2 regions of the Polaromonas sp. P4_F4 genome follow, and region 2 is predicted to be linked to the other one. Evidence: predicted binding sites of a transcription regulator. Region 2 holds the regulator's gene; the other holds the start of a gene.
The links. The regulator NrdR, encoded in region 2, represses ribonucleotide reductase genes. The targets are predictions, from matches to a motif close to CACNANATNTNGTG.
Positions count from the first base shown of each region.

Region 1: a site for NrdR is predicted at 12,391-12,404, ahead of AC1DUR_RS19225 (ribonucleoside-diphosphate reductase subunit alpha). Genes of this name have one in related genera too.

Region 1 covers NZ_JBFUJO010000020.1:72,002-86,728, reverse strand. Annotated here, with positions in the region: gene AC1DUR_RS19270 (hypothetical protein) at 290-847, shown strand; gene AC1DUR_RS19265 (TlpA disulfide reductase family protein) at 884-1,438, shown strand; gene accB (acetyl-CoA carboxylase biotin carboxyl carrier protein) at 1,792-2,244, shown strand; gene accC (acetyl-CoA carboxylase biotin carboxylase subunit) at 2,286-3,635, shown strand; gene prmA (50S ribosomal protein L11 methyltransferase) at 3,866-4,756, shown strand; gene AC1DUR_RS19245 (DUF3426 domain-containing protein) at 4,830-5,921, shown strand; gene AC1DUR_RS19240 (carbohydrate kinase family protein) at 5,972-6,874, shown strand; gene AC1DUR_RS19235 (histone H1-like DNA-binding protein) at 7,292-7,741, opposite strand; gene AC1DUR_RS19230 (ribonucleotide-diphosphate reductase subunit beta) at 7,944-9,164, opposite strand; gene AC1DUR_RS19225 (ribonucleoside-diphosphate reductase subunit alpha) at 9,311-12,220, opposite strand; gene ampD (1,6-anhydro-N-acetylmuramyl-L-alanine amidase AmpD) at 12,696-13,301, opposite strand; gene AC1DUR_RS19215 (sigma-54-dependent transcriptional regulator) at 13,288-14,727, opposite strand.
Region 2 covers NZ_JBFUJO010000001.1:427,812-442,538, reverse strand. Annotated here, with positions in the region: gene nusB (transcription antitermination factor NusB) at 1-509, opposite strand, end outside; gene ribH (6,7-dimethyl-8-ribityllumazine synthase) at 549-1,013, opposite strand; gene ribBA (bifunctional 3,4-dihydroxy-2-butanone-4-phosphate synthase/GTP cyclohydrolase II) at 1,055-2,158, opposite strand; gene AC1DUR_RS02065 (riboflavin synthase) at 2,161-2,808, opposite strand; gene ribD (bifunctional diaminohydroxyphosphoribosylaminopyrimidine deaminase/5-amino-6-(5-phosphoribosylamino)uracil reductase RibD) at 2,910-4,049, opposite strand; gene AC1DUR_RS02055 (type IV pilin protein) at 4,197-4,598, shown strand; gene AC1DUR_RS02050 (GspH/FimT family pseudopilin) at 4,611-5,063, shown strand; gene pilV (type IV pilus modification protein PilV) at 5,063-5,641, shown strand; gene AC1DUR_RS02040 (PilW family protein) at 5,643-6,740, shown strand; gene AC1DUR_RS02035 (hypothetical protein) at 6,737-7,273, shown strand; gene AC1DUR_RS02030 (pilus assembly protein) at 7,292-11,551, shown strand; gene AC1DUR_RS02025 (GspH/FimT family pseudopilin) at 11,733-12,290, shown strand; gene nrdR (transcriptional regulator NrdR) at 12,334-12,783, opposite strand; gene glyA (serine hydroxymethyltransferase) at 12,811-14,055, opposite strand; ZMP/ZTP riboswitch at 14,103-14,234, opposite strand; gene AC1DUR_RS02010 (lytic transglycosylase domain-containing protein) at 14,364-14,727, opposite strand, start outside.

The DNA of each region.
Region 1 (14,727 bases), on a different contig from region 2:
ACGGCGGCTTGCAGGGCCCCATGTGGGAAAGAAAAATGCCGTTCAACCCATGGACAACCCACGTTCAACCCATTCAATTTGGCCGGAATTCGCTCCTGATTTGATAGTGAAAGGGCAGGCCGTGAACTTTTTGATGCCGGCCCGAACCCAACAGGGGCACAATCACCGGGGCGCCCATTTCGCCACTTTGGCGCCGCTCCCACCCCTGCGCGGGGCTTTCCTGCGGACTTTTCCTCTTTCGTGCTACTGACCCGTGAAACTCAACACCCTCAAATCCGAAATCGCCGCCATGGCCGCTGCGCTGGTGGTGGAGGAGGGGCTGGAATACGGCCCCGCCAAACGCCGCGCCGTCAAGCAGATGGCGCTGCCCGTGCGCACCGAACTGCCCGGCAACGACGAACTGGAAGACGCCGTGCGTGAATACATAGCCCTCTTTTGCGCCGATACCCAGCCCGCCGAACTGGCTGCCCTGCGCGAACTGGCCCTGGTCTGGATGGAGCGCCTGGCTCAATTCCGGCCTCACTTGGGAGGTGCGGTCTGGCACGGTACGGCCACGCGGCTCTCGGATATTTACATTCAGCTGTTTTGCGACGACCCGAAATCGGCCGAGATCGCCCTCATAGAGCACAACGTGGACTACGAGCCACGCACCGTGAACGGCTTCACCGGCGACAGCGTGGAAGCGCTGAGTCTGCGAAGTGTGTGCAAGCCCCTCAATGAGACCGTCGGTGTGCACCTGATGGTCTACGATCACGACGATTTGCGTGGTGCCCTGAAGCCCGATGCCAAAGGCCGTACGCCCCGTGGCGATCTGCCTGCAGTGCAAAAATTGCTGGCCAGCGTGTAAGCGCGCCAGGACAACCTTTCCGGAGTTTTGAAGAAAATGAATCGCAGAAATATGCTTTATGGCAGCGTTGCCGCGGTGGCCGGCCTGGCCGGCGCCGGGGCGGCGTGGTGGAAATTCCAGCCCCATGCGGTGGCACCGGCAGCAGGCACGGGCGTGGCCGGCAAGGCTGAGGAAACGCAGGACGCTTTTTGGAGCCTGAGTTTTGAGACGCCGGCTGGCGGGAATTTGCCCATGAGCAGCTTCAGGGGCAAGCCGCTGCTGGTGAATTTTTGGGCAACCTGGTGTCCTCCCTGTGTGGAAGAGCTTCCTTTGCTGGACTACTTTTATCAGGAAAACAAGGATAAGGGCTGGCAAACTGTGGGCTTGGCAGTGGACCAGCCTAGTGCGGTACGGAGTTGGCTACAGGCGAGGCCGCTGAATTTTCCAGTCGGTCTGGCGGGTTTGACGGGCACCGAGTTGAGCAAGTCACTCGGTAATCTCGCAGGCGGTTTGCCTTTTTCAGTGATCTTCGGCGCTTCCGGTCAGCTGCTGCACCGCAAGATCGGCAAAATCATGCCCGAAGAGCTGGCGCAATGGGCACAACTCAAATAGTCTGACCCTTGCATCGGCGAGACCGGCGAGTTTTGCCGAGTTTTATCCAAATGTTCTGAAAATGGCTGTATTTGCATGCAAATACGGCTTACAGTGGCGTTGGCGTCATTTGGAGCCTCAGGGATAACCTTGTGAAAGCTGGTTTTGAGCAGTGTTGGCTTGAGGTACACTCTGCGCTTTCCTCGGGCCAGTCCATTGACTGCCGCGCACAATAATTGACTGATAAGCGTTTTAAGGCTTAAAAGCTGAGAGTAAGTGGAAAAAGAACGAAGATCGGCAATGCCGATTTTTCATGCTCATTCAAACTGCGTGCTGACATCCTGGCGCCAGTATCTACCGTCGTTGGAGAATCTATGGATCTAAGAAAACTCAAGACACTGATCGATCTCGTCTCAGAGTCCAATGTGTCCGAACTTGAGATTACCGAAGCCGAAGGCAAGGTACGCATTGTCAAATCCAGTGGTGCTCCCGTCGTGATGCAGCAGGCCCCTGTTGCCATGGTAGCAGCTCCGGCGCCAGCTCCCGCGGGTGGCGCGCCCGCCGTGGAGGCGTCCGCACCGGCCGCTCCCGCTGGCCACGCCGTCAAGTCACCCATGGTTGGTACCTTTTACCGCTCCGCGAGCCCCGGAGCCAAGCCTTTTGTCGAGCTCGGCAGTGTGGTGAAAGAGGGCGAAACGATCTGCATCATTGAGGCCATGAAGATCCTCAACGAAATTGAGGCCGACAAGTCCGGCACCATCACCAAGATACTTTCGGAAAACGGCCAGGCTGTGGAATACGGGCAGCCCCTCTTCATTATTGAGTAAGCGGGGCTGTTGCCCCCTTGCCGAACCAGGCCCATCGACGCATGTTCAAAAAAATATTGATCGCCAACAGGGGTGAGATTGCCCTCCGGATCCAGCGTGCCTGCCGGGAACTCGGCGTCAAGGCCGTGATGGTCTACTCCGAGGCCGACCGGGAAGCCAAATACATCAAGCTGGCCGATGAGTCGGTGTGTATCGGACCCGCCCCTTCCTCCCATAGCTACCTCAACATGCCCGCGATCATCTCGGCGGCCGAGGTCACTGACGCCGAGGCGATTCACCCGGGTTATGGTTTCCTGAGCGAAAACGCCGATTTCGCCGAACGGGTTGAAAAGAGCGGTTTCAAGTTCATTGGTCCCACACCCGAGTCGATTCGCATCATGGGCGACAAGGTGTCGGCCAAGCAGACCATGATCAAGGCGGGCGTTCCCTGCGTGCCCGGTTCCGAGGGTGCGCTGCCGGATGATCCCGTGATCATCAAGCGGATCGCCAAACAAGTCGGCTATCCGGTCATTATCAAGGCGGCGGGCGGCGGCGGTGGCCGCGGCATGCGCGTGGTGCATACCGAAGCGGCCCTGCTCCATGCGGTGCAGACCACCAAGGCGGAGGCTGGCGCGGCGTTCGGTAATCCCGAGGTCTACATGGAGAAATTCCTGCAGAACCCGCGGCACGTCGAAATCCAGATCCTGGCCGATCAGCACAGGAACGCGGTCTGGCTTGGCGAGCGTGACTGTTCCATGCAGCGGCGCCACCAGAAGGTCATTGAAGAGGCGCCGGCGCCGGGCATTCCGCGCAAGCTGATAGAAAAAATCGGCGAGCGCTGCGTGGCTGCCGTCAAGAAAATCAATTACCGCGGTGCCGGCACCTTCGAATTCCTCTACGAAAACGGCGAGTTCTACTTCATCGAAATGAACACCCGCGTGCAGGTGGAACATCCGGTGACGGAGTGGATCACGGGCGTTGACATCGTGAAAACCCAGATCATGGTGGCGGCCGGTGAAAGGCTGCCCTTCCTGCAGCGCGACATCCAGTTCAAGGGCCATGCGATCGAATGCCGCATCAATGCGGAAGATCCCTACAAGTTCACTCCCTCACCGGGGCGTATCACGACCTGGCACACGCCGGGTGGCCCCGGGGTGCGGGTGGACTCCCATATTTATGCCAACTACTTTGTGCCGCCCAACTACGACTCCATGATCGGCAAGATCATCGTGCACGGCGATACGCGCGAGCAGGCCCTGGCGCGCATGCGCACGGCGCTGGCCGAGACCGTTGTGGAAGGCATCAACACCAATATTCCGCTGCACCGGGAACTCATGGTCGACGCCAAATTCATGGACGGCGGCACCAACATCCACTACCTCGAAGAGTGGCTGTCCAAGCGTGATAGGTAAAGCCCCCACGGTCGCGCACTGCGTGTCGCTCCCGAGGCCTTGCAGGCCGCGGCTAGCGAGACGCTTCGCCTCTGTCGCCTGTCCAAAGCTGCTCAAGCAGCTTTGGATCCGCAGGCTCCAGCCCCTCCGGTGCCGCTGCGCCTGCGGCCCGGCAAAGCCGGTTCCGCGGCCCTGGCTTGAACGGACTGCCTGGTACCCCGGCATACAGATCTACGGCAAAGGGATGCGCGATGTTTGAACTGATTCTGCTGGCGCCAGTCGACGAGGTGGAAACGCTCAGCGAAGCCCTGGACGCGCTCGATGCGTTGAGCGTCTCGGTGGAAGACGCCGATGCCCAGACACCGGCCGAACAGGCGCTCTTTGGCGAGCCCGGCATGCCGCCACCCAAGGCTGGCTGGGAACGTTCGCGCGTGGTGTCGCTGTTTGCCAGCGAGGCTTTGGCGCGGGACGCCGCCGCCGTACTCGCTGCCCAGGATTTTTTTGCGGGCTGCCAGTTGGTGGCGGTTCAGGCCGTGCCCGAGCAGGATTGGGTCCGGCTCACGCAGTCGCAGTTCACGCCGGTAGAAATTACACCCGAATTCTGGATAGTGCCGACCTGGCACGAACCGCCTGAACAGGCAAAACAGCTCATCCGTCTGGATCCAGGCCTGGCTTTTGGCACGGGCACCCATCCGACCACCCGCATGTGCCTGCGCTGGATTGCGGGCCAGGGCGCGGCGAACAAGGCGTTGGGCCGTGTCCTCGACTATGGCTGCGGCTCGGGCATTCTGGCCATTGGCGCTGCCAAGTTCGGGGCGGTCGATATTGATGCCGTCGATATCGACGAAGCCGCCGTCGAGTCCGCACGCGCCAATGCCGAAGCCAACCATGTCACCATGAATGCCGGCCTGCCTGACAAGGCCGTCGGTGCCTACCAGACCGTGCTCGCGAATATTCTCGCCACACCGCTGAAAGTGCTGGCGCCGCTGCTGTGCTCGCATGTCCAAAAGGGCGGCAATCTGGTGCTCGCCGGCATTCTGGAGCGTCAGGCCGACGAACTCAAGGCGGCCTATCTGCCTTATTGCCAGCTCCAGGTGCTCGACCAGGAAGAAGGCTGGATCCTGATGGGCGCGCGGTTCTAGGCTCGCGGCAACCCGTTGTCCGGCCTGCCTGCCGGCCGGTAACGACTCCTCCCCCCCTACAATACGGCGTTAGATGAGCCTGATTACCCGCTGCCCCGCGTGCGGCACGATGTTCAAGGTCGTGGCCGATCAACTCAAAGTCTCTCAGGGCTGGGTACGGTGCGGGCATTGTGCTGAAGTGTTTGATGCCTCAACGCACCTGCTGCCGGGTGAAGCGGCCGGCCTGCCACCCTCGGTCTTCAGCCCCGAGCAGGAGCCGGTGTTTCGCGAGGCTGCCTCGGCGCCGGACATCGGCGAGCCGGCGCAGGCGGAGGAGTCGGCCGCCGAGTCTTCCTGGGCGCCCGCCCGGTCGTTTGCCGACAGGGTGCCGCTGACCCCTTTTCTTTCCGTGCAGGATGCGCAGGAGCACGACAGCGTCGCCGATTTTGATCCGGCCAGCTGGAAGCAGGCGCTCCACGAACGCAAGCAGCAGGACAGCGTGCCCGCTCCGGCCAGTGCCGCCCGGGAGGACATGCCCCCGCGCACACCGGAACTGGTTCATACGGCGACTGCGGATGAGGCCGAATTCGAATCGTCGGAGATGCCGGCTTCCGGGGTGTCGGACGATGTTTCCTTTGTGCGTACTGCACGGAACAGGGCCTTCTGGAAAAAGCCGCTGGTGCGCTGGTCACTGGGTGCGCTCGCGCTTGTGCTGACGGCCACGCTGGTTTTTCAATGGCTGGTACAGCAAAAAGACAGTCTGGCTGCGCTGGATCCCCGGCTCGGCGCCCTGTTGCAGACGGTGTGTGGGCAGCTGCGCTGTGAAATTCGCGCGCCACGCCATATCGACTCCCTGGTGATTGACAGCTCCAGCTTCAACAGAATCGGCTCCGATGCGTACCGGCTCAGTTTTGTGCTCAAGAATACCGGGACCATTGCGCTGGAGGTACCCTCTCTGGAAGTGACCCTCACGGATACCCAGGACCGGGCGGTGGTCCGCCGCGTCGTGACACCCGCGCAGTTTGGTGTGACCACCACCACCTTGGCCGCCCGTTCGGAACTGGCCGGTGTCCTGAGCCTGAAAGTCTCGGGTGAAGGTGTTCGCAGCGCCTCGCCGGCGCCGTCATCCCCGGTAGTATCGCCCTGGCGCGTGGCTGGGTACCGTGTCCTTGCTTTTTATCCTTGATTACCCATTCACCCCATTACCTCATTACCCCTGATTGAATCGAGAACTGAATGTCTGCTGTGATTTGTGGCTCCCTGGCGTTTGACACCATCATGACCTTTGAGGGTCGCTTTTCGGAGCAGATCCTGCCCGACCAGTTGCACATTCTCAACGTGTCCTTTCTGGTGCCGGCCCTACGCCGCGAATTCGGCGGGTGTGCCGGCAACATTGCCTACAGCCTGCGGCAGCTCGGCGGTGCGCCCTTGCCCATGGCCACCGTCGGCAGCGACGGGGCTGACTATGTGGCGCGCATGAACGCACTGGGTATCAGCACGGAGTTTGTGCGTCAGGTCGGCGATACCTACACCGCGCAGGCCATGATCATGACCGACCGCGACAACAACCAGATCACGGCCTTTCACCCGGGCGCGATGATGCAGGCCCACATCAGCCGCATCGATGCGCGCAGCGATATCAAGCTCGGCATCATTTCGCCGGACGGGCGTGACGCCATGCTGCAGCATGCCGAGCAATTCAAGTCGGCAGGCATCCCCTTTGTGTTTGACCCAGGCCAGGGCCTGCCCATGTTTGACGGCAAGGAACTGGCTCATTTTGTCGAGTTGGCGAGCTGGGTCACGGTGAACGATTACGAAGCCAGAATGCTGAGCGACCGCACGGGCCTGTCTTGCGCCGACATGTCCCGGCAGGTGCAGGGCGTGGTCGTGACCTTGGGCGCGGAGGGCTGCGAGATCTGGATTGATGGCGAGAAGACGCTGGTGCCTCCGGTCAAGGCCGAGACGGTGGTCGATCCGACCGGCTGTGGCGATGCCTTTCGCGGCGCGCTGCTGTACGGGTTGGAGGAGGGCTGGTCGCTGGCCCGCTGCGCGGCACTGGGGAACCGGATCGGCGCGCACAAGATCGCAACGCGTGGCGGCCAGAATTACACGCTGAGTGCCGCTCAAATAAACGGTTAGTCCAGCGGGGCAGTTCAACGGGAACGGGCCTTAACGGCTCTTAACGGATATTCCAGGCTCCTGATGGCATGGCAATCGATCGGGTGCCTCATCTGCCAGGTTTGTCAGGTCCACCAGCTTGACCAGGGTGGAATTTCAGGATGATGGGATGGCTGCCAGCAGGTCGCCCGAGGCGGCCCGGCTTGCCGCGGCGACACTCGCCCGTGATTGTTGGCGCCTCGAAGTCTCTCCTCGCACCAGCGTGAAGCGGTTTGCGGAGCCCCAGGCGATGAGCCCGCCAATTGACCGGTGCCTGATGGGCTTTGCCGTCCACCGGCGGCGCCTGCAGCCGCAGGCAGGTAATGGGCATTAAAAAAGGGGCATTAAAAAAGCCCGATATCTTGCGACATCGGGCTTTGAGCAGAAATACCTTACTGCTTAGGGCTTGCTGGCGGTTGGAAACGGCCAGGCAGCTTGCGGGTTCAGAGTCGTCTGAGCCGCAGGGGCAGCCGCTACAGCGGGTGCTTTGGCAGCAGGTTTCTTCGCGGCTTTCTTCGCAGCGGGTTTTTTCGCTGCTTTCTTGGCGGCGGGTTTTTTCGCTGCGGGCTTCTTGGCTACCTTTTTCGCTACCTTCTTGGCAGCAGGCTTTTTCGCAGCAGCTTTTTTCGCAGCCGGCTTTTTGGCCGCTACTTTTTTCGCTGGGGCCTTTTTCGCTGGCGCTTTTTTCGCAGCCGGCTTTTTAGCCGCTACTTTTTTCGCTGGCGCTTTTTTGGCCGGAGCTTTTTTGGCTGCTACTTTCTTAGCAGGTGCTTTTTTTGCCGCTACTTTTTTAGCCGGCGCTTTCTTCGGAGCAGCTTTTTTAGCCGCAGGTTTTTTCGCAGTTGCCATAGTTTTCTCCTTGATCACATTGCAAAGAGCACTTCACGTCTGGAGTACGCGAAGCGATTCACGGCGTTGGGTCTTCGGATAACCGGCCCAGCGCCGCGAACACAGGAGCAAGGCCCAACGCGCACTCTGCGGCAGCGTCATTGGGCATTGCAATTCTAGAAATCATTATTTTTTTACGTGTCTTGCGTCATTCAATCCAGGATCAATCCCACGACAGGGCGCCGCCTGACTGGTACTCGATCACACGGGTCTCAAAGAAATTGCGTTCTTTTTTCAGGTCGATCATTTCGCTCATCCATGGAAACGGATTCTCCTCGTTGGGGAAGAGAGTTTCAAGTCCGATTTGCGTGGCACGGCGATTGGCGATGTAGCGCAGGTAGCCTTTGAACATGGAGGCATTGAGTCCGAGCACGCCGCGGGGCATGGTGTCTTCGGCATACCGGTACTCCAGCTCCACGGCCTTGAGGAACAAGGCCTTGATCTCGGCCTTGAAGTCCGCGGTCCAGAGGTGGGGGTTTTCGAGCTTGAGCTGGTTGATCAGGTCGATGCCGAAATTGCAGTGCATGGACTCGTCGCGCAGGATGTACTGGTACTGCTCGGCCGCACCCGTCATCTTGTTCTGGCGGCCCAGCGCCAGAATCTGTGTGAAGCCGACATAGAAGAACAGGCCTTCCATCAGGCAGGCAAACACAATCAGGGACTTGAGCAGCGTTTGGTCAGCCTCGGTGGTGCCGGTCTTGAAGTGGGGGTCGGAAATGACTTCAATGAACGGGATCAGGAACTGGTCCTTGTCCTTGATGGATTGCACTTCGTTGTAGGCATTGAAGATTTCAGCCTCGTCCAGGCCCAGCGACTCGGTGATGTACTGGTAGGCGTGGGTGTGAATGGCTTCCTCGAAGGCCTGGCGCAGCAGGAACTGGCGGCACTCGGGCGCCGTGATGTGGCGGTAGGTGCCCAGCACGATGTTGTTGGCGGCCAGTGAGTCGGCAGTGACAAAGAAACCCAGGTTGCGCTTGACCAGGCGGCGCTCGTCTTCGGTCAATCCGTTCGGGTCTTTCCACAGGGCAATGTCGCGCGTCATGTTGACTTCCTGCGGCATCCAGTGGTTGGCGCAGGTCGCGAGGTACTTCTCCCAGGCCCATTTGTATTTGAACGGCACCAGCTGATTGACGTCGGTCTGGCCGTTGATGATGCGTTTGTCCGAAGCCTTGACGCGCAGTGCGGTTGGCGGTGTGCTGCTCACCGCAGGAGCAGCTTGAGCCGCTGGCGCAGCCGGAGCGTAAGCGCCATCGTGCAGCATGCGCACCTGGGCTTGAGGCTCATCAGAAGAAAGAGGCGGAAGTTCCATCGAGCGGCTGTCGGTCGAGCCGCTGGCATGAGGTTTTTGCAGCGATGGTTTGACTTCTTCGTCCCAGGTCAACATAAAGGTTTCCAATACTTTGGGATTATGAAAGCAGCGATACAAAATGAAAAGTGTTCATTCACATCGCTGTAAATTAGTGTTGCTCAATTACATCGATTCACACCATCAAATCGTGCGGCGAATTTCACCGCACGACTCGATGTTTTTTATTGGCAGGCCTCGCAACCGGGATCGTCGATCGCGCAGAACTTGATGTCGGTTGCCGGCGATGCATTCATCTGCACTTGCGCTGCAGCGGCTGCCACCTCAAGCGCGCTCTTGCCGCTGCCCGATGCTTCGGAGCCCGAGGAAACCGAGTTCATCTTGCCGGCCTTCACGGTTGATTTCTCGGCGTGGGTGGCACCCATGGTGCGCAGGTAGTAGGTGGTTTTCAATCCGCGCAACCAGGCCAGCTTGTAGGTGTCATCGAGCTTTTTGCCTGAGGCTCCCGCCATGTAGATATTGAGCGACTGCGCCTGGTCAATCCATTTCTGGCGGCGGGCTGCGGCTTCAACAATCCACGACGTTTCCACTTCAAATGCGGTGGCGTAAAGCGCCTTGATTTCCTGCGGCACCCGGTCAACCGGGCGAAGCGAGCCATCGAAGTGCTTGAGATCGACAACCATCACGTCGTCCCACAGGCCGAGTCGCTTCAGGTCACGCACCAGGTAGTGGTTGATGACGGTGAACTCGCCGGACAGGTTGGACTTGACCGAGAGGTTGCCAAAGCAGGGTTCGATGCAGGCGTCCACCCCGATGATGTTGGAGATGGTGGCCGTCGGGGCAATGGCGACGCAGTTGGAGTTGCGCATGCCGTCCCGCGCAATCTTTTGGCGCAGGGCCTCCCAGTCCAGGGTGGCGGAACGGTCGACTTCCACATAACCACCGCGCTCCTCGGCCAGCATGTCCAGCGTGTCGAGCGGCAGGATGCCTTTGTCCCAGAGTGATCCCTTGTAGCTGGCGTACTTGCCGCGCTCCTTGGCCAGCTCGGTAGAAGCCCAGTAGGCGTGGTAGCAGACCGCCTCCATGGACTTGTCGGCAAACTCGACCGCTTCCTGGGAGGCGTAGGGCACGCGCAGTTCGTACAGGCAGTCCTGGAAGCCCATGATCCCCAGGCCCACAGGGCGGTGGCGCATGTTGGAGTCGCGTGCTTTCTTGACCGCGTAGTAGTTGATGTCGATCACGTTGTCCAGCATGCGCATGGCCGTGGTGATGGTCTTTTTCAGCTTGTCATGGTCAATCGCGCCGTCCTTCAGGTGCTGGACCAGGTTGACGGAGCCGAGGTTGCAGACTGCGGTTTCGGTGTCGCTGGTATTGAGCGTGATCTCGGTGCACAGGTTGGAGGAGTGCACCACGCCGGCATGCTGCTGCGGGGAGCGCACATTGCAGGCGTCCTTGAAAGTGATCCAGGGATGGCCGGTTTCGAACAGCATCGACAGCATCTTGCGCCACATGTCGGTGGCCTGCAGCTTGCGGGCAGGCTTGATCTCGCCGCGTTCGGCCCTGGCTTCGTAGGCGGTATAAATTTTTTCGAACTCCTTGCCGAACTTGTCGTGCAGGTCGGGTGTGTCCGATGGCGAGAACAGCGTCCAGGTGCCCTTTTCCATCACGCGGCGCATGAAGAGGTCGGGAATCCAGTTGGCTGTGTTCATGTCATGCGTGCGCCGGCGGTCGTCGCCGGTGTTTTTGCGCAGTTCCAGGAACTCTTCAATATCCAGGTGCCAGGTCTCCAGGTAGGCGCAGACCGCGCCCTTGCGCTTGCCGCCCTGGTTGACCGCGACAGCCGTGTCGTTGACGACTTTCAGGAAAGGCACGACGCCCTGGGACTCGCCGTTGGTGCCCTTGATGTGGGCGCCCAGGGCGCGCACGGGCGTCCAGTCGTTGCCCAGTCCGCCGGCAAACTTGGAGAGCAGGGCGTTTTCCTTGATGGCGTCGTAAATGCCGCCCAGGTCATCGGCCACCGTGGTGAGGTAGCAGGACGACAGCTGCGAACGCAGGGTGCCGGCATTGAACAGGGTGGGCGTGCTCGACATGAAATCGAACGACGAAAGGATTTCGTAAAACTCGATGGCGCGCGCTTCGCGGTCGATTTCGTTGAGCGACAGGCCCATTGCTACGCGCATGAAGAACGCCTGCGGCAGTTCGATGCGCTGTTTGCGCACATGCAGGAAATAGCGGTCAAACAGGGTCTGCAGGCCGAGGTAGTCAAACTTCAGGTCGCGCTCCGGTTTGAGCGCCGCGCCCAGCCGGGCCAGGTCAAACTGCTGCAGTTTTTCGTCAAGCAGTTCGTTCTGCACGCCTTTGGCGATGAACTTCGGGAAATACTCTGCATAGCGGGTGTGCATTTCTTCCTGGCTGACTTCTTCGCCCAGGACTTCCCGGCGGATGGTGTGCATCAGCAGGCGTGCAGTGGCGTAGGTGTAGTCAGGGTCTTTTTCGATCAGGGTGCGGGCCGCGAGGATGGACGCCTTGTAGACCTCGTCGATGGGCACCCCGTCGTAGAGGTTGCGCATGGTCTCGGCAACAATCGGGTCAGGTTTGACATCGGCGCCCAGGTTGGCGCAGGACGCTTCAATCAGGGCCTGCAAATTGCGCACGTCTAGCGCGACCCGCTGGCCCCTGTCCGTCACATGCAGCATGGGGGCTTCGGGCGCCGGGGTCTGCGGCTGGCGGGCGCGTTCCTGGCTGCGCTTTTCGCGGTACAGCACGTAGGCGCGGGCAATTTCGTGGTGGCCTCCGCGCATCAGGCCCAGCTCGACCTGGTCCTGTACATCCTCAATATGAAAGGTCCCGCCGCCGGGGCGTGAGCGCATCAGGGCCCGAATGACGGCCTGGGTCAGGCCGTCGACGGTTTCGCGGACACTGGCCGAAGCGGCTCCCTGCGTGCCATGCACGGCCAGGAAGGCTTTCATCATGGCCACGGCAATCTTGTTGGGCTCGAACGGCACCACGGAACCATTGCGGCGAATGATCTGGTAATGGGCGAGTGGGTTGGTTGGCGCGTTGCTGTCGTTGTTGACCGGATTGCCGGTCAGACTAACTGGCGTATTGGGCACTGCGTGTTGTGCTGTTTGCATGACTTCCTCTTTGCTTTGTTTGTTTTGTGACTGGGTTTGATGTGGTGTTCAGGGTGATACTGGTTCGCTGAAGGCTGGTCAGATCCGCAAGCTGATTTCTTGGCGATATCCCTCGTGATATTCCTCGTCCTGATCCGCCCGAATTACATCAAACTGAATCAGGGCTAAGACACTATACCTAGGGTCCAAGTGGAATACAAGCCACTACCGGTAGTGTATCGCCGACTGAATTCGCTTTTGCGTCCTGAGGCCTTTTTCACGCTGTTTTTTGCGTGCCGGATGGCGCCGGATGGGTGTGGCGAATAGCCGTGAAAGCCTTGTCAGATCAGGCTTTGGCGAGACAAACGAAGTGCCGACGGGCTTTTGCGCAGACTTCCTTCTGTCAAGGCCGACAAATGCTCGGTGGGTAAAAATGCCATTAATTTTTTAGCCATTCGATGCATGCCCATCGGTGGGCTGCCGACTCCGCATCAGTTCAGTCGATTGCGGGAAAATACCTATCGGGTGCGGCCAGTGAGCGTTGCAACAAGGGCCAGTCAAAACCCGGGCCGGGGTCCTGCTTGCGTCCGGCCGCGATGTGCTCGTGCCCGGCAATGTGGGCAATGGGATAGGCCTGAAGCAGCGCTGCACACAGTCCCGCCAGGGTCTCGTACTGGCGCGCTTCAAAGGTGCTGCCCTCCAGCCCTTCCAGTTCAATGCCAATCGAGTCGTCGTTGCAGTTGCCGCGTCCCCGGTAATGGGACTCGCCGGCATGCCATGCACGGTCGTCGCAGCCGACAAATTGCCACAACGCACCGGTGCGGGTGATGAAAAAGTGCGACGACACCTGCAGGCCCCGAATGCCCTGGAAGTAAGGGTGTGCTTCCCAGTCGAGCTGATTGGTAAAGAGGCGCTGCACGTTGCCGTTGCCAAACTCGCCGGGTGGCAGGCTGATGGAGTGAATGACGATCAGGTCAATGTGTGCGCCGCACGGACGCGGGCCGAAATTCGGTGACGCCAGCGTGCGTGCGAAGCGATACCAGCCATCCCGCCACAAGGCCGCGCTGACAGCCGGCGTGCCGTCGGGTTCAGGCAGGTTCATCGGATGTGTCATCGCCGCCGGGTGTCTCGATGTTCAGGCGGGCAATCCGGTAGCGGATCTGGCGCAGGCTCAGCCCCAGTTTGGAGGCGGCAGCGGTGCGGTTAAACCCGGTCTCCTGCAACACCTTGGAGAGGATGTTTTTCTCCTGCTGGTCGAGAAACGCCTGCAGATTTTCCGGAACCGCCACGAAATCCTGGGGGGGCGCCTCGAAATGCAGGTCGTTGCCTTCGCCAAGTGCCACCGCGCGGTGCAGGATATTTTCCAGTTCCCTGACATTACCGTCAAAGGGATGCGAGCGCAGCTGCTCCATCACCGCGCCGGTGAGCTCAGGCACGGCGAGCCCCGACTCCTTGCAGATTCTTGACAGCAGGGCCTGGCAAAGTGCCGGCAGGTCTTCGCGCCGCTCGCGCAGCGGCGGCACACCGATTTCGATCACGTTGAGCCGGTAATACAGATCCTGCCGGAAGGCGCCTGCCTGAACTTGCGCGCCCAGGTCCTTGTGCGTGGCGCTGACGATGCGGACATCGACAGTGTCTTCCTGCGGCGAGCCCAGCGGCCGCACCGAGCGCTCCTGGATCGCACGCAGCAGCTTTGACTGCATGGCCAGCGGCAGGTCGCCGATCTCATCGAGAAACAGGGTTCCCCCCTTGGCGGCCTGAAAGTAGCCTTGCCGGTCCTGGGTCGAGCCGGTGTAGGCGCCTTTGCGCGCGCCAAAAAACTCTGCTTCGAGCAGGTTTTCCGGAATGGCGCCGCAGTTGACCGCCACAAAAGGGCCGGTGGCGCGGTGGCTGCAGGCATGCACCGCGCGCGCCACCAGCTCTTTGCCCGTGCCCGACTCGCCCTGTATCAGGACCGGTGCCATGCTGCCGGCTACCTTGACAATGCGCGACTTGACCGCCCGCATCACGGCCGATTCGCCGACCAGCTTTTGCAGGATGGCTGACGGCTTATCTGATTTGTCCGATTTGGCTGAGGTGGCAACGGTCGGTCCCGGGCTCAGTTCGCCAGGCCTGGTATCGCCAGCGGCTGGCCGCGCCAGATTCTGCGTGCCCTGGATGGCTGATGCCACGACGTTGCGGAACTGCTTCAGGTCAACGGGTTTGGTGAGATAGTCGAACGCGCCGGCCTTGAGGGCTTCCACCGCATTTTCGGCGGAGCCGTGCGCTGTGATGATCACGCAGCGTTCCGCGCGCTGCTGGGCCACCAGCTCACGCAGCAGCTCCAGCCCCAGCCCATCGGGCAGGCGCATGTCGGTGATAACCGCATCGAAGCGCTTGCTCTCAAGCTGCTCGCGCGCCTGCAATAAATCGCCGGCCGCTTCCACCCGATAGCCTTCGCGAAGCAGCGTCAGCTCATACAGGGTGCGCAGATCCGGCTCATCGTCGACGACAAGAATATGGGCTGGTGTGGTGGAGGGTAGTTGCAT
Region 2 (14,727 bases):
GTCTGGTCAGCGGCGACTTCGGCGGCGCGCAGGGAGGGCGCCATTTTATGCAGAACCCCGTTGACGTATTTGTGCCCGTCGGTGCCGCCAAACGCCTTGGCAAGTTCGATGCACTCGTTGATCACGACGCGGTAGGGAACGTCCAGGCACTGCCTGAATTCGTAAGCACCCATCCAGAGCACGGCATGTTCAACCGGTGAAATTTCGGCCATGGGCCGATCCAGCAGGGGGGTAATGACCGCGTCAAGGGCGCTGGCGCCCTCAATGCAGCCATGCAGCAGCGCATCGTAGTGCGCCGAGTCTGCCTTGTGGAAACCGACCAGGTCGCGGGTAAAGGCATCAATCGAGTCGGCGTCGTTACGGCCCACCAGGTGCTGGTACAGCGCCTGCAGGGCGAACTCGCGCGCTCGGGTGCGGGCCGATTTGTCGGCTGCTTTTTTGACACCCGTGTCGGTCAGGCCGGTGCGGATTTGGGGTGGTCGTTTGGGTTTGTTGAGGGGTTCAGCCATGAAGCGCCGGTTGGTAATAAATGTTTTCTGGAACTGGGCTTACGCAAGCTCGTCCAGCAGATTGGCCATTTCGACGGCAACGCGCGCCGCATCACGTCCTTTTTCAACCTGGCGCACCTCGGCCTGCGCCAGGTTCTCGGTTGTCAAAATCGCGTTGGCAATCGGTAACTGGTAGTCAAGCGCCAGGCGTGTCACGGCCGAGCCGCTTTCGTTGGCCACCAATTCAAAGTGATAGGTCTCACCGCGAATGATGCAGCCCAGGGCGATCAGGGCATCGTATTTGTCACTTTCGGCCATGGCCTGCAGCGCGCAAGGCACTTCGAGCGCGCCGGGAACCTTGACATGCTTGATGTTTTTTTCTTCCACGCCCAGGGCTGCAAGCTCCTGTTTGCAGGCTTTGGCGAGGGCATCGGTGACGCTTTCATTGAAGCGCGCCTGCACAATGCCAATGGAAAATTTCCTGCCGTCAAGCTTGTCAATCGAACCTTTTTCTGCACCAAACACAATGAGCTCCCTTGATTGAATTATTGAATGAAGTTATTGAATTACTGAGTGATGTAGCCGACGATCTCCAGGCCATAGCCGGTCATGCTGGGCATGCGGCGCGGGTTGCCCATGAGGTTCATTTTGTGCACGCCGCATTCGCGCAAGATCTGCGCGCCGATGCCGTAGGTGCGCAAGTCCATGCGGCCGCGTTCGGGTGCCTGGCTGGCACGGGCGGTGCCTTCAAACTGGGCCAGCAGCTGCGCCGCGCTTTCACCGCAGTTCAACAGCACGGCCACACCTTTGCCTTCCCTGGCGATATGGCTCAGGCTCTGGTCCAGGCTCCACGAATGCATGGAACGCTGGACCTCCAGCGCGTCGAGGACTGACAGTGGCTCATGCACCCGCGCGGCGACGGTATCGTCCGCCGACCACTGACCCCGGACAAGTGCCAGGTGCAGGCCCTGGCTGGGTTTATCCTTGAACGCATGTACGGTAAATTCGCCGAACGCGGTTTGCAGCGTGCGGTTGCCAATTTTCTCGATCAGCGACTCGTTGCGGCTGCGGTGCTCGATCAGGTCGGCAATGGTGCCAATCTTCAGCCCGTGTTCAGCGGCAAATAACAGCAGGTCCGGCAGGCGGGCCATGGTGCCGTCGTCCTTCATGATCTCGCAAATCACGGCGGCCGGTGAGCAGTCGGCCATGCTCGCCAGGTCACAGCCCGCCTCGGTGTGGCCAGCGCGCATCAGAACGCCGCCATCGACAGCCTGGAGCGGAAAGATGTGGCCGGGCTGCACCAAATCGCTGACCTTGGCGTTTTTGGCTACGGCGGCCTGTACCGTGCGAGCCCGGTCAGCGGCAGAAATACCCGTGGTGACGCCTTCGGCCGCTTCAATGGACACGGTAAAGGCCGTCGAATGCTTGGTGCCGTTACGGGTAGCCATGGGGGGTAATTGCAGTAACTCGCAGCGTTCGCGCGTCAGTGTCAGGCAAATCAGGCCACGACCGAAGCGGGCCATGAAGTTGATGGCCTCTGCGCTGACGTGGTCTGCTGCCAGAACGAGGTCGCCTTCGTTTTCGCGGTCTTCTTCATCGATCAGGATCACCATGCGGCCGGCGCGCATGTCGGCAACGATGTCTTCAACAGGGGAAATTACAGTGGTCATGGTCAGCTTTTTCGGGGTGAATGGGTGTCTTTGAGCATGCGTTCAACATAGCGCGCGATCAGGTCGATTTCCAGATTGACTTGGGAGCCCGGCGCCAGTTGGCCCAGTGCCGTGTTTTGAACGGTGTGGGGGATGAGGTTGATGCTGATTTCGCTGCCGCCGGCATCGTCGTCCGTCAGGTCCACGACACGGTTCACCGTCAGGCTTGCTCCATTGACGGTGATGGAGCCTTTGTAGGCCAGGTATTTGCTCAGTTCCCGGGGCGTGCGGATGCGCAGTTCCCAGCTTTCGCCGACCTGGGCAAAGTGCGTCACACGGCCAATGCCATCGACATGGCCGGAAACAATATGCCCACCGAGGCGGTCATTTGCGCGAAGGGCTTTTTCCAGGTTGATGATGCCGGTTTGGGTCAGGCCGCTGGTTTTGGCAAGGGATTCGGCGGAGACGTCGACGCAGAAGCGGTTGTTGGCGCTGTCCAGTGAAGTCGCGGTCATGCAGGCGCCGTTGAGGGCAATGCTGTCGCCCAGACCCACATCGTCGAGATAACCCGCGGGTGTTTCAATGGTCAGTTGCTTGCCATGGTCTGAAGAGCTGCCCAGGCTATGGATGGCGACGATGCGCCCCATGCCGGTGATGATTCCGGTAAACATCCCGCCATTTTCGCAGGGAATCGAGCCATTGCGCCCCGAAAGGGCACTAAAGGCCTGGAAAAGAGCGCCTGAACACCAGATTCCCGGGTATCTGCGCGGCGTTAGAACCGGTCCCGTCCCGCGACGCGGGCGAGTACACGCAAATCGACACCTACCCTCTCGGTGGAAAGAAATTCCAGCGGGATTCCGTCAGAAAGTTGTTGCAAGGGGCCAAAAGAAGCCATGCCATGGCCAGCGCCGAGCAGTTTCGGGGCCAGGTAGACCAGGAATTCGTCGATCAGCCCTTCCCGGAGCAGGGAGCCGTTGAGCTTGTGACCTGCCTCAACGTGCACCTCGTTGACTTCACGCTGCGCCAGATCGCGCAACATGGCGGCCAAGTCCACTTTGTCCGGCGTTCCGGTTTGCCGGCCGGGCAAATAGATCACGGTGGCTCCGCGCTCTTCCAATGCAGTCTTCCTGGCATCATCCGGCACGGCAGCATAGACATAAATCGTGCGGTTACCTGTGAAAAGATTGGCGTTCAATGGCAGTTGAAGCCGGCTGTCCACCACCACCAGATGGGGCTGGCGAGGCGTGGCAGCCAATCTGACATCCAGGCGCGGGTTGTCTTCAAGGACCGTGCCGATGCCGGTGAGGACGGCGCTGGCACGTGCGCGCCAGGCATGCCCGTCCGTGCGTGCCACTTCCGAGGTAATCCACTGGCTTGCGCCATTTTCCAGCGCTGTTTTGCCATCCAGCGATGCCGCAATCTTCATGCGTACCCAGGGGGTTTTGCGGATCATGCGGCTGAAAAATCCGATGTTGAGTTCCCGCGCTGCCAAAGCCACGGGATTATCCGGGTTGAGCACGCTCACTTCGATTCCCGCCTTCTGCATGCGCGCGATACCCTGTCCCGCCACCAGGGGATTAGGATCCTTCTGCGCCACCGCTACCCTGGCAATGCCGGCTTCAATCAATGCATCGCAGCATGGGGGGGTGCGGCCGTGGTGGGAGCATGGCTCCAGCGTGACGTAAGCGGTAGCGCCGCGCACATCGAAGCCCGCCGCACGCGCGGCCCGCAATGCCATGATTTCTGCATGCGCCTCCCCCACGCGCTGGGTATGGCCCTGTCCCAGTGTGCGGCCGTTGGTATCCACGATGATGCAGCCGACGCGGGGGTTTGGATCGCATGCCAGGGTGGCTTGCACGGCTTGCGCGGCGGCTTGCTGCATGGCAGTCTCTGAAGGAAAAGGAGTGGGCATAAACCTGTTTTTACCATTTGTCCGGATGGACCGACCATTTGTCTGCTGCTGCTGGCGGGCGATGGTGGGGCTGCGAATAATCCGGGCATGAAGGAAAAACTTTTGATGCGATGCTTCCGGCAAAGGGGCTTTACCCTGATAGAGCTCATGATCACTGTGGCCGTGATCGGCATTCTGGCTGCTGTGGCCTATCCTTCGTACACCCAGTACATCGTCAGGGCCAACCGCTCTGCGGCGCAGAGCTTCATGTTCGCTGTGGCCAACAAGCAGGAGCAGTACATGCTGGATCGCCGTTACTACGCGGGGGGAGCTACTGCGGTGACGGACTTGAGCATGACGGTGCCTGCGGATGTGTCAAGCAAATACACCATCACTGCCATCTGCACCATGCCCACGGCCGTCGGAAATTGCACGGCATTGGCAGGCATACCGACTTATGTCATCACCGGTACACCGATTGGCGCGCAGTTGACCAACGATACCAAGTGCGGCACCCTGACCCTCAACCAGTTGGGCGCCAAAACGCCTGGCACTTCCGGTTGCTGGTAAGAGGAACTCGCAATGCAATCCAGGTCCCGTGGCTTTACCCTGATCGAGTTGCTGGTGGTGGTCACCATCGCGGCCGTGATGTTGGGCTTGGGCATGCCTTCGTTCAAGAACTTTGTTGCCGGGCAGCGTGTGAAGACGGCGGCTTCGGATTTTTCAAGTGCCGCGGTCTATGCGCGTTCCGAGGCCATCAAGCGCAACGCAGAGGTCGGCGTGCTGGCTGCTGCAGGCGGCTGGAAGGACGGCTGGAGCGTCAAAACCGGTACCGTCACGCTGAATGTGCAGGCGGCCTATCCAGCGCTGACGATGACGAGCGCTGTCACCGAGATCGTTTATCTCGGCAGCGGCAGGCTGAAGGAGCAGGCGCTCGCGTCGAGCCTGCAAGTCGCGGGCGAGGGCGGCAGCCCGGCGCGCTGTGTGTCGTTCGATCTGAGCGGCTTACCCAAAAGCAGACTGGGAAATTGCTGATGAATCCTACCTTCAGGCAACGCCAATCCCAGCGGGGATTCGCCCTTATAGAGGTGCTTGTGACGCTGGTCATCCTGATGCTGGGTCTGCTGGGGCTGGTCGGCCTCATGGTGCAGAGCCAGCGGTCCCAGATGGAGTCCTATCAGCGTGTGCAGGCGCTCGTGGTGATCCAGGACATGGTGAATCGCATGAATACCAACCGCAAGGCCGCGGTTTGCTATGCGGTCACCACGGCGGCGAATGGGGCCCCTTTCTTGGGGACAGACTCTGCTGTGACGCCTACGTGTACCGTAGGAACGGCAGAACAACAGAGTCGAGCTGTTCAGGATTTGACGGAGTGGAATAACCTGTTGCTGGGAAGCGCCGAGAAGTCCGGTACAAGTGATGTGGGTGCCATGCTGGGTGCACGCGGGTGTGTCAGTGTTGTATCTCCCGGGGTGTACCAGGTCAGTGTCGTGTGGCAAGGTAACGGTAAAACAGTGGCGCCTGCGGGCGTGACCTGTGGTACGGGTCTCTATGGGGATGAGGCACAGCGCAGAGCGGTCACTGTCCCCCTTCAAATTACCAGTTTGAGTTGAGATGCCGCACATGAAACCGACCCCATTCCCGAATCCGCGTCCCCGTCCCTTGCAAGGGCGGCGCCATCAGCGGGGCATGACACTGATGGAGTGGATGGTCTCCATCACCATCGGTCTTATCCTGCTCACGGGCTTGGCGGCCTTGATCGCCCGGCAAAGCGGCACCCAGGCGGAACTTGAAAAATCGAGCCGGCAGATCGAGAACGGACGTTATGCCATGCAGCTTTTGCAGGATGACATTCAGCTCGCTGGCTACTATGGAGCGTTTTCCGCTGTGTCTACCCTGGCCGTCCCGGCCTCCCTGCCCAATCCCTGTCTGGTTGCGCCTGCCGACCTGACCAGTGCCGTGCCGTTTGCAATCCAGGGCTACGATTCCCCGGGGGCTTCTTTGCCCGCGGCATTTGCCGACTGCCCGTTGAATGCAGCGAATCACTTAAGTGGAACCGATATCCTGGTTCTGCGGCGCGCCGATCCTGAAGTGGTCACGGGGGCGCTGGTGCCGGGGCAGGTTTATCTGCAGGGCGGCTTGACCGCGTCCGGGCTTGAATTCGGCTATGTGGTGGACAAGGCAACCACCACATCGGTCGATACCGGGGTCTTCAACCTGAAACTGAAAGACGGCATTTCAACCGCCCCCCTTCGCAAGTACCTGGTGCATATTTATTTCGTAAGTCCCTGCAGCGTACCGGCTTCGGGTTCGAATTGTTCAGCCGCCAATACGGATGATGGCGGTGTGTCCGTGCCGACGCTCAAACGTCTGGAGCTATCCGTGCAGGGAGGTGTTTCGAAATTCCTGACGACTTCGCTGGTTGAAGGTATCGAGACGATGCAGGTTGATTATGGGTTCGACTCGACCGGTGACGGTGCCCCCGATAGTTATGCGAAGGATGCGGCGGCGGTGGCGGATTGGGCCAATGTGATGGCTGTGAGGCTTAACCTGCTGGCGCGCAACAATGAACGCTCAGCCGGTCATCAGGATACGAAAACCTACAACCTGGGCCTGGAAGGCACGACGGCTGCGACCAATGACGGTTTCAAGCGCCGGGTATTCAGTCAGTTGATCCGGGTGGTCAACCCGAGTTCACGGAGGGATCAATGAATTCCCCGAAAAACGAGAGGGGGGCCACCTTGCTGGTGAGCATGATCATGCTGGTGGTGCTCACCCTGCTGGTGGTGTTCAGCATCCGGTCCGGCAATATCAATCTTCGCATTGCCGGCAATATGCAGTCCCAGGCGGAAGCCGCTGCTGCGACCCAGCAAGTCATAGAACAGGTGATCGAGCAGATCAAGGGCACTGAAAACATCGCCCTGATCCCCGGGCAGTCGGTGGTGGTTCCCATGGGAGCAACAACTTATACGGTAAAGGTCGAACCCATCACCAAGTGTGCTGTGGAGATTCCCGTGCTTAATTCATCATTGGATCCGACCATCGCGAATGACATCCCCTGCTTTGAAAGCCTGGATGAGGACAAACCGATCAAGGTCGATGGCACGCTGGCGACCAAGCCCTCGGCTTGCAAGTTGCAGCAGTGGGACATCCAGGCGGGTGTGACAGATGGTGCTACGGGCACGAAAGTCACCCAGGTTCAGGGAATCGCCGTCCGGGTGCCGGCAACGGTGGATTGTCCATAAATTTGCACGGGTTATGCCATGAAAACTTTCCGAATTCTCCTCCTTTGCCTGTTGCTTGGCATGTCCTTATTCACCCAAGCCGAAGACATTGATATCTACAGCGACAATGCCGGCACGACAGGGGCGCCTAACGTACTGCTGGTGCTGGACAATGCGGCCAATTTTTCAGCCAGTGCCGGTAATTGCACCTATGTAGATGGTACGGCGCCATCTCTCAACGGGACGGCAGGTGGTATTGAGCAGTGCGCGATTTACAACGTGATATCAAGCTTGCCGGCGGGCTCGGTCAATATCGGCCTGATGGTCTATAACGCCAACAATATTCACGACATTAACAACGCCAATTGCGGTGGCTCGAATGGGGGATGTCTGGTCCAGCCGATCACGCCCATGACCGGCACTGCCAAGTCAAATTTCCTGGCCTGGATCAAGACCTGGAAAACCTCGGGAGGGGCGGGCGATGGTTATATCAAGGCTAACGGCGAGGCCACCGGGGCCACCATGCAGGAAGCCTGGGCCTACTATGCCGGCAACACCGGCCTGTCCGGGCGATCTTACGCGGGCATCCAGCCAACGGCGGGTTGCCAGAAGAACTTCGTCATCTTCATTGGCAATGCGTTCACTACCGCGGGCACGCCGGGCGACGGTGGCAGCACCAGCCCCATGAGTGCTTTGAATACCGCGCCTGGTGTCACGGCAGCCCAGAAGGTAAACATCACCATTCCTTCGGGGTCCTACGGAACCAGCGCTTTCAGCTGTGGCAACTACACCATGGGTACGCACTCGGATTCGTCAGGCCTGTACGCGGACGAGTGGGCGCGCTACATGTACCAGACCGATATTTACGGCGGATTTTCCGGCAATCAGGGCATCACGACCTACACCGTGGGACTGCTTGGATCGAGCTGCAAGCCCGATTTTCCGGCCCTCCTGAGCAGCATGGCCAAGTATGGTGGCGGGAAGTACTTTGCCACGTCGAGCTATGACGAAATCACAACCGCCATCCAGAAAATCCTCAATGAAGTTCAGGCAGTCAACAGCGTGTTCTCGGCAGCCAGCCTGCCGGTCAGCGTTAATGCACAAGGCACGTATCTGAACCAGATCTTTCTGGGCATGTTCCGTCCTGACGCGAGCGCCAGTCCGCGCTGGCTGGGCAATCTGAAGCAGTACCAGTTCATACTGGAGTACCCGGATCCCAGCAATCCCGATCCGAACAAGGCCACACTCAGGCTGGGCGACGCCAATGGTAATCCCGCTATCAGCGCGGCGGGAACCGGCTTCATCACGTCGGACGCGGTCAGTTACTGGACTCAAAAAAATACCGCAACAGCACCCGATTCGACGGGTGGCTTCTTCATCAATGATCAGCGTGGCGCTGGTCTGGCCTTCGATTCGCCTGATGGTGAACTGGTCGAAAAGGGAGGCGCGGCGCAGCAATCGCGCCTGAGCAACCTGACGGTGAATTACAACAGCACACCGTCTTCCCCCCGCAAGCTTTACACGTACTGCCCTGCCGGTTCGGGATGCAATGTGAGCTTGTCAGACAGCAGCAACGCATTTGCAACGACCAACAGCGCCATTACCGACGTCATGTTGAGTTCATCTTCGGGTTTTGCTGTGTCCTCCATTGTGAGAGGCGGCACGGTTGCTACGGTCACAACCGGCTCGAATCATGGTTTCACCACGGGCGATTCCGTCACCATCAGCGGCGCCAACCAGACGGAATACAACGGCAAGAAGGACCTGATTACCGTACTGAGCCCCACCTCCTTTAGTTTCACCGTCGCGGAATACCCGCCCAGCCCGGCAACTGGCGCCTTCACGGCCTCAACCCCGGGCACTCCGCAGGCGGTGAGTTCCATCACACGCACCGGTACCGTGGCAACCGTGACCCTGCCGGGGCACGGTTATTTCCAGGGGCAATCCGTGACCATCACCGGGGCTGCGCAGACCCAGTACAACGGAACCTTCGCGATCACGCTGATCGATGCGAATTCTTTTTCCTACCCTGTCGTGGAGGGGCCTGCATCGCCTGCGGGAGGCGGCACAGCGACGGTCGGAAGCACCAGCCGCACGATCGAGGCTTACAACAGCAATCCAACCCCGGGCGTGGTGCGTGTCGCAGGCAGCACCACGGTCACGGTGACCACCACGTCGAACCATGGTTTTTCGACTGGAAACGTTGTGACCATCGCCGAAGTGCGTGACACGACGGGCGCACTGATTCCGGAATACAACATCGGTCCGGTGAGCTTGACGAAAACAGGAAATAAATCGTTCACCTATACGATTTCAGCTACGACTCCTACGACTCCGGCAACCGGAACCATCAAAGCCGACGGCAGCACATCGCCGAAAACGATTTCCAGCCTGACACGCAGCGGAACAGTGGTCACCGCGACGGCTGCCGGGCATGGTTTCGTCAATGGCGAGACGGTAAGCATCGGCGGCACGGCGGGCACCAATGAAGGAGGCTACATTGGCAGCTTTGTAATATCCGGTGTTACGGCCAACACCTTTAATTACAGCGTGGTGACAACACCTGCCTCACCAGCGACGGGAACGATCATCGTCCAAAAGAGTGGCATCAGCGACCGCACGGCCCTGATCAACTGGGTGCGCGGTGAAGACAATTTCGGTGACGAAGCCAGTCCCGGCAGCGGGTACACGGTCCGCCCGTCCATTCACGGCGACGTGTTGCATTCACGACCGGTCGTGATCAATTATGGAGACACCCGAGGCATTGTGGTTTATTACGGGGCCAATGATGGCGTGTTCCGTGCCGTGAATGGCAGCCAGACGGGCTCCATAGGTTCCGTTCCTGCCGGCGGCGAATTGTGGGGTTTGGTATTGCCTGATTTTTTCGGCAAACTCAATCGCCAGCGGGTCAACAGTCCGGAGTTGAAGCTGCCATCTACCGTGCTTCCCAGTGCCCAGCCCAAAGATTATTTTGTTGACGGCTCAATGGGTGTTTTTCAGCAGCTCAAGGCTGACGGAACCATCGACAAGGCCTACATTTACCTGACCATGCGCAGGGGCGGGCGTTTCATTTATGCCCTGGATGTGACGGAGCCGACCAACCCGAAATTCATGTGGAAAATCAGCTCTACGGATGCCGGGTTTGATGAGCTTGGGCAGACTTGGTCGCGCCCCCGGGTGACGCTGGTCAATGGTTATGCAAACCCCGTGCTGGTGTTTGGCGCCGGCTATGACCCGGCCGAGGATGCCGAGCCACCTACTGCCGACACGATGGGGCGTGGTATTTTCGTGGTGGATGCGGTTACCGGCGTGCGGGTGTGGAAAGCGGTCTACACAGCGGGCGCATCGTCCTGCAGCGGTACCAGCACCCAGGCAACATGCGCAGTGTCCGGCATGAACTGGGCCATTCCGGCGGACATCAGTTTTGTAGACCGCGATAACGACGGAAAGACGGATCGTTTTTACGCTGCGGATGTGGGCGGCAATGTTTGGCGTGTGGACCTGGAACCTGCGGCGGGCAGAACCCCTGACAAGTGGCAGGTCACCAAGCTCGCCGCTCTGGGTTGCGCCACGGGCACCTGCGCGATTGGCACAACGCCGCGTAAATTTTTCTTTCCTCCCAATGTTGTGTCAATCGGCGCCACAGGAGCGACCGGTTCTTACGATGAAATCCTCTTGGGATCGGGGGACCGGGAGCATCCGCTCATAAGCACGGCGACAGGCTCTGCCTACAACGTGGTGAACCGTTTTTACATGCTCAAGGACACCAAGACTGGCAAGGATGCCAATGCCTCACCTGCAAGTACCGTCATTACGGAGGCGGCTTTGTTCGATGCGAGCTCCGTGGCTTATGCGGGCACCGACAAAGGCTTTTTTGTTACCCTTCTTTTCACGGATGAAGATGGCAATTTGCTACGGGGTGAGAAGTCCGTGAATGCGCCCACCACGGTCAGGGGAACGACATTTTTTGGGACCAACGCACCCAAGTTGCCGAGTGCAACATCATGCGTGTCGAACTTGGGCGTCGCCAGGGGTTATGCCTTGAATCCATTTACCGGGGCACTCAGTTTCACGGAGTACGACGGTGGCGGCTTGCCGCCCAGTCCGACGACGGGCATCGTCACGATTCAGACTGCCAATGGACCCGTGAAGAAGACCTTTTGCGTGGGCTGCGGCGGCGGTGGTGGCGGCGGAGGCGGCGGCGGCGGCGGTGGGGATTGCAAATCAGCACTGGGGGTGTGCGATCAGACCAAGCCAGTACCCAAGAACGCGCGCCGGACCTACTGGTACAAGCAATAAGGCCTGCCTGATTGGTGCCACGCTTGTTGTTGGGTTGTGGTTAATGCCCCGGACTTATCCTCCAAATGCAGGATGGTAACTTCTTGATACTTTAGATACGATTTCGGCCATACCCTGTCTCGCCCTTGAGGTAGGAACTGGCCGGCTCAAGACCGGTCTCAACTATCGGGTGGAGGCGGGTTTGAGCAAGCATGGACGTTCCAGGTCTGGCGGCGTCACTTTGATCGAGTTGCTGGTGCTGCTGACGATTGTGGCGATAGTTCAAACGTTGGCGGCTCCGGCCCTGTCGGGGTTTGTCGATTCCATGAGGTTAACTGCGGGGATCAATACACTGTTCTCCAGTGTTCACTTCGCACGCAGTGAGGCGGTCAAGCGTAGTGCCCGGGTTGTACTATGCAAGTCGGCCACGGGTAACGGCTGTACCAGCACGGGTGGATGGGAGCAGGGGTGGATCGTTTTCCACGATGCCAACAACAACGCCTCGCTGGATGCGGGAGAAATACGGCTGTTATGGGAGCAGGCCTTGCCTCACCGATTACGGCTCGCAGGCAACAGCCAGGTCGCCAGTTATGTGTCCTACACCTCCGCGGGGACTACAGGCCTCACGTCGGGCGCATTTCAGGCCGGTACCTTCACACTTTGCCTGCAGTCATCTACTCCTGTGGAAGCCCGGCAGATGGTTATCAGCAGTGCAGGGCGATCCCGTACAACGAAGGCAATGGTGAGTCAGTGCCTTTGAGTCCATTAGACCTCAGGTCATCCAAGGCAGAAACACCTTGCGCCTAGCGCCTCACCTCATCCACCAGTGTCTTGAATTCATCAATGTCTTCAAAGCTGCGGTACACGCTGGCAAAGCGGATGTAGGCTACCTTGTCGAGTTTCTTCAGCTCCCGCATGACCAGCTCGCCGAGGCGGTTGGAGGCGACTTCCCGAACGCCCAGGCTGAGAAGTTTTTCTTCAATCCGCTCGATGGCTGAGTCGATTTGCTCTGTGCTCACCGGCCGCTTGCGCAGCGCCAGGTTCATGGAGCCCAGGATTTTGCCGCGCTTGTATTCAATGCGGCGTCCATCTTTTTTGACAATCGCCGGAAAATTGACGTCTGGCCGCTCGTAGGTCGTGAAGCGCTTTTCACACGCGCCGCACTGGCGGCGGCGGCGTATGAAATCTGCATCTTCCGACACCCGCGTTTCCACCACCTGGGTCTCAAGGTTGCCGCAGAAGGGGCATTTCATCGGTTTGCCAAGACGTCGACGTGCGCTTCAGCGGTAAACAGGGAAGCGGCTGGTCAGGGCATTGACCTTGGCGCGAACCGCTTCGATATTGGCGGCATCGCGGGGGTTGTCCAGCACATCTGCAATCAGGTTGGCCGTGATGCGCGCCTCTTCGTCCTTGAAGCCGCGCGTGGTCATCGCTGGCGTACCGATGCGCACGCCACTGGTGACCATCGGCTTTTCCGGGTCATTCGGAATCGCGTTTTTATTGATGGTCATGTGGGCGCTTCCCAGTACGGCTTCAGCTTCCTTGCCGGTGATTCCCTTGGCGCGCAGGTCGACCAGCATCACGTGGCTCTCTGTTCTGCCGCTGACAATACGCAAACCGCGTTGCGTTAGCGTTTCGGCCACGATGCGCGCGTTCGTCAGCACCTGCTGCTGATACGTCTTGAATTCGGGGGAAAGCGCTTCCTTGAAAGCCACCGCCTTGGCGGCAATCACGTGCATCAGCGGGCCACCCTGCAGGCCGGGGAAGATCGCGCTGTTGATGGCTTTCTCGTGCTCGGCTTTCATCAGGATGATGCCGCCGCGCGGGCCGCGCAGGCTCTTGTGCGTGGTGGACGTCACGACGTCGGCGTGCGGCACCGGGTTCGGGTATACGCCTGCAGCAACCAGGCCCGCGTAGTGCGCAATGTCGACCATGAAGATGGCGCCTACGGCTTTGGCGACTTTGGCAAAACGCTCGAAATCGATGCGCAGGCTGTAGGCCGAGGCGCCGGCGATGATGAGCTTGGGGCGGGTCTCGTGCGCCTTGCGCTCCATCGCGTCGTAGTCGATCTCTTCCTTGTCGTTGAGTCCGTATGAGACAACGTTAAACCACTTGCCGCTCATGTTGAGTGCCATGCCGTGGGTCAGGTGACCGCCTTCGGCCAGGCTCATTCCCATGATGGTGTCGCCGGGCTTCAGAAAGGCAAGAAACACCGCCTCATTGGCGGAGGCACCGCAATGCGGCTGCACATTGGCGGCATCCGCGCCAAAAATCTGCTTGATGCGGTCAATCGCCAGCTGCTCCGCCACGTCCACATACTCGCAACCACCGTAATAACGGCGGCCGGGGTAGCCTTCGGCGTATTTATTGGTGAGCTGCGAGCCTTGGGCGGCCATGACGGCGGGCGAGGCGTAGTTCTCGCTGGCAATCAGCTCGATGTGGTGTTCCTGCCGGGCGTTTTCAGCCTGGATGGCAGCGAAAATTTCGGGGTCGGTCTGTTCGACCAGAATATTGCGATGGTACATGGCAGTCCTTCAAGACTTTGATCCTTGTCCTTGGGTAGCAAGGAAACAAGGGCTGCCCAGGCGAACGGCTGAACGCTGTGGCCAAACGGCTTTGAGCGGTGCGCTTCCCAGTGGTGTCCCCACGTCAGCATCAATGGCCGGCAAGACCATGATACCTATCGCCAGTCGCGCACCTCGCTAGTGTAACTGAGGCCGGGCGTTCGGGGGCAGGCGTGGGTTCAAAAGTAAAAAGCCGGGGAGAAGCCCGGCATGGAAGGAGCGTGCGCCGAACCACCCGCAAAGGTCTGGCGGCCAGCAAGAAGAGGGGCTCAGGACCGGCTGAGGAGCGCTACTTTCTCAGGCGTTTTGCTGCCGTCGCCAGCATCTACCGCGCCGGGTTTTGCCGGCAACGAGGCTGGCATGGGGCGCGCAGGCGCCGGGGAAGCAAAGAACGGCGAGGGCAAAAGGCGCTTGCTCCCCACCACCGCCAGCAGGCGGGCGTGCTCGGCCATGACTTTCCCGGCGTAACCGCCGTCATCTTCCATGTTCGCCGCACCCACGTAATACTTCAGGCCACCCTCGATCGAGCCGGCCCTGGCAATGCACTCCTGCAGCACCTTGACCCCGACGCGAAGGTTGGTAACCGGGTCAAACGCCGCCAGTTTGCCGCCAAAGTTTTCATACTTGTCGTGA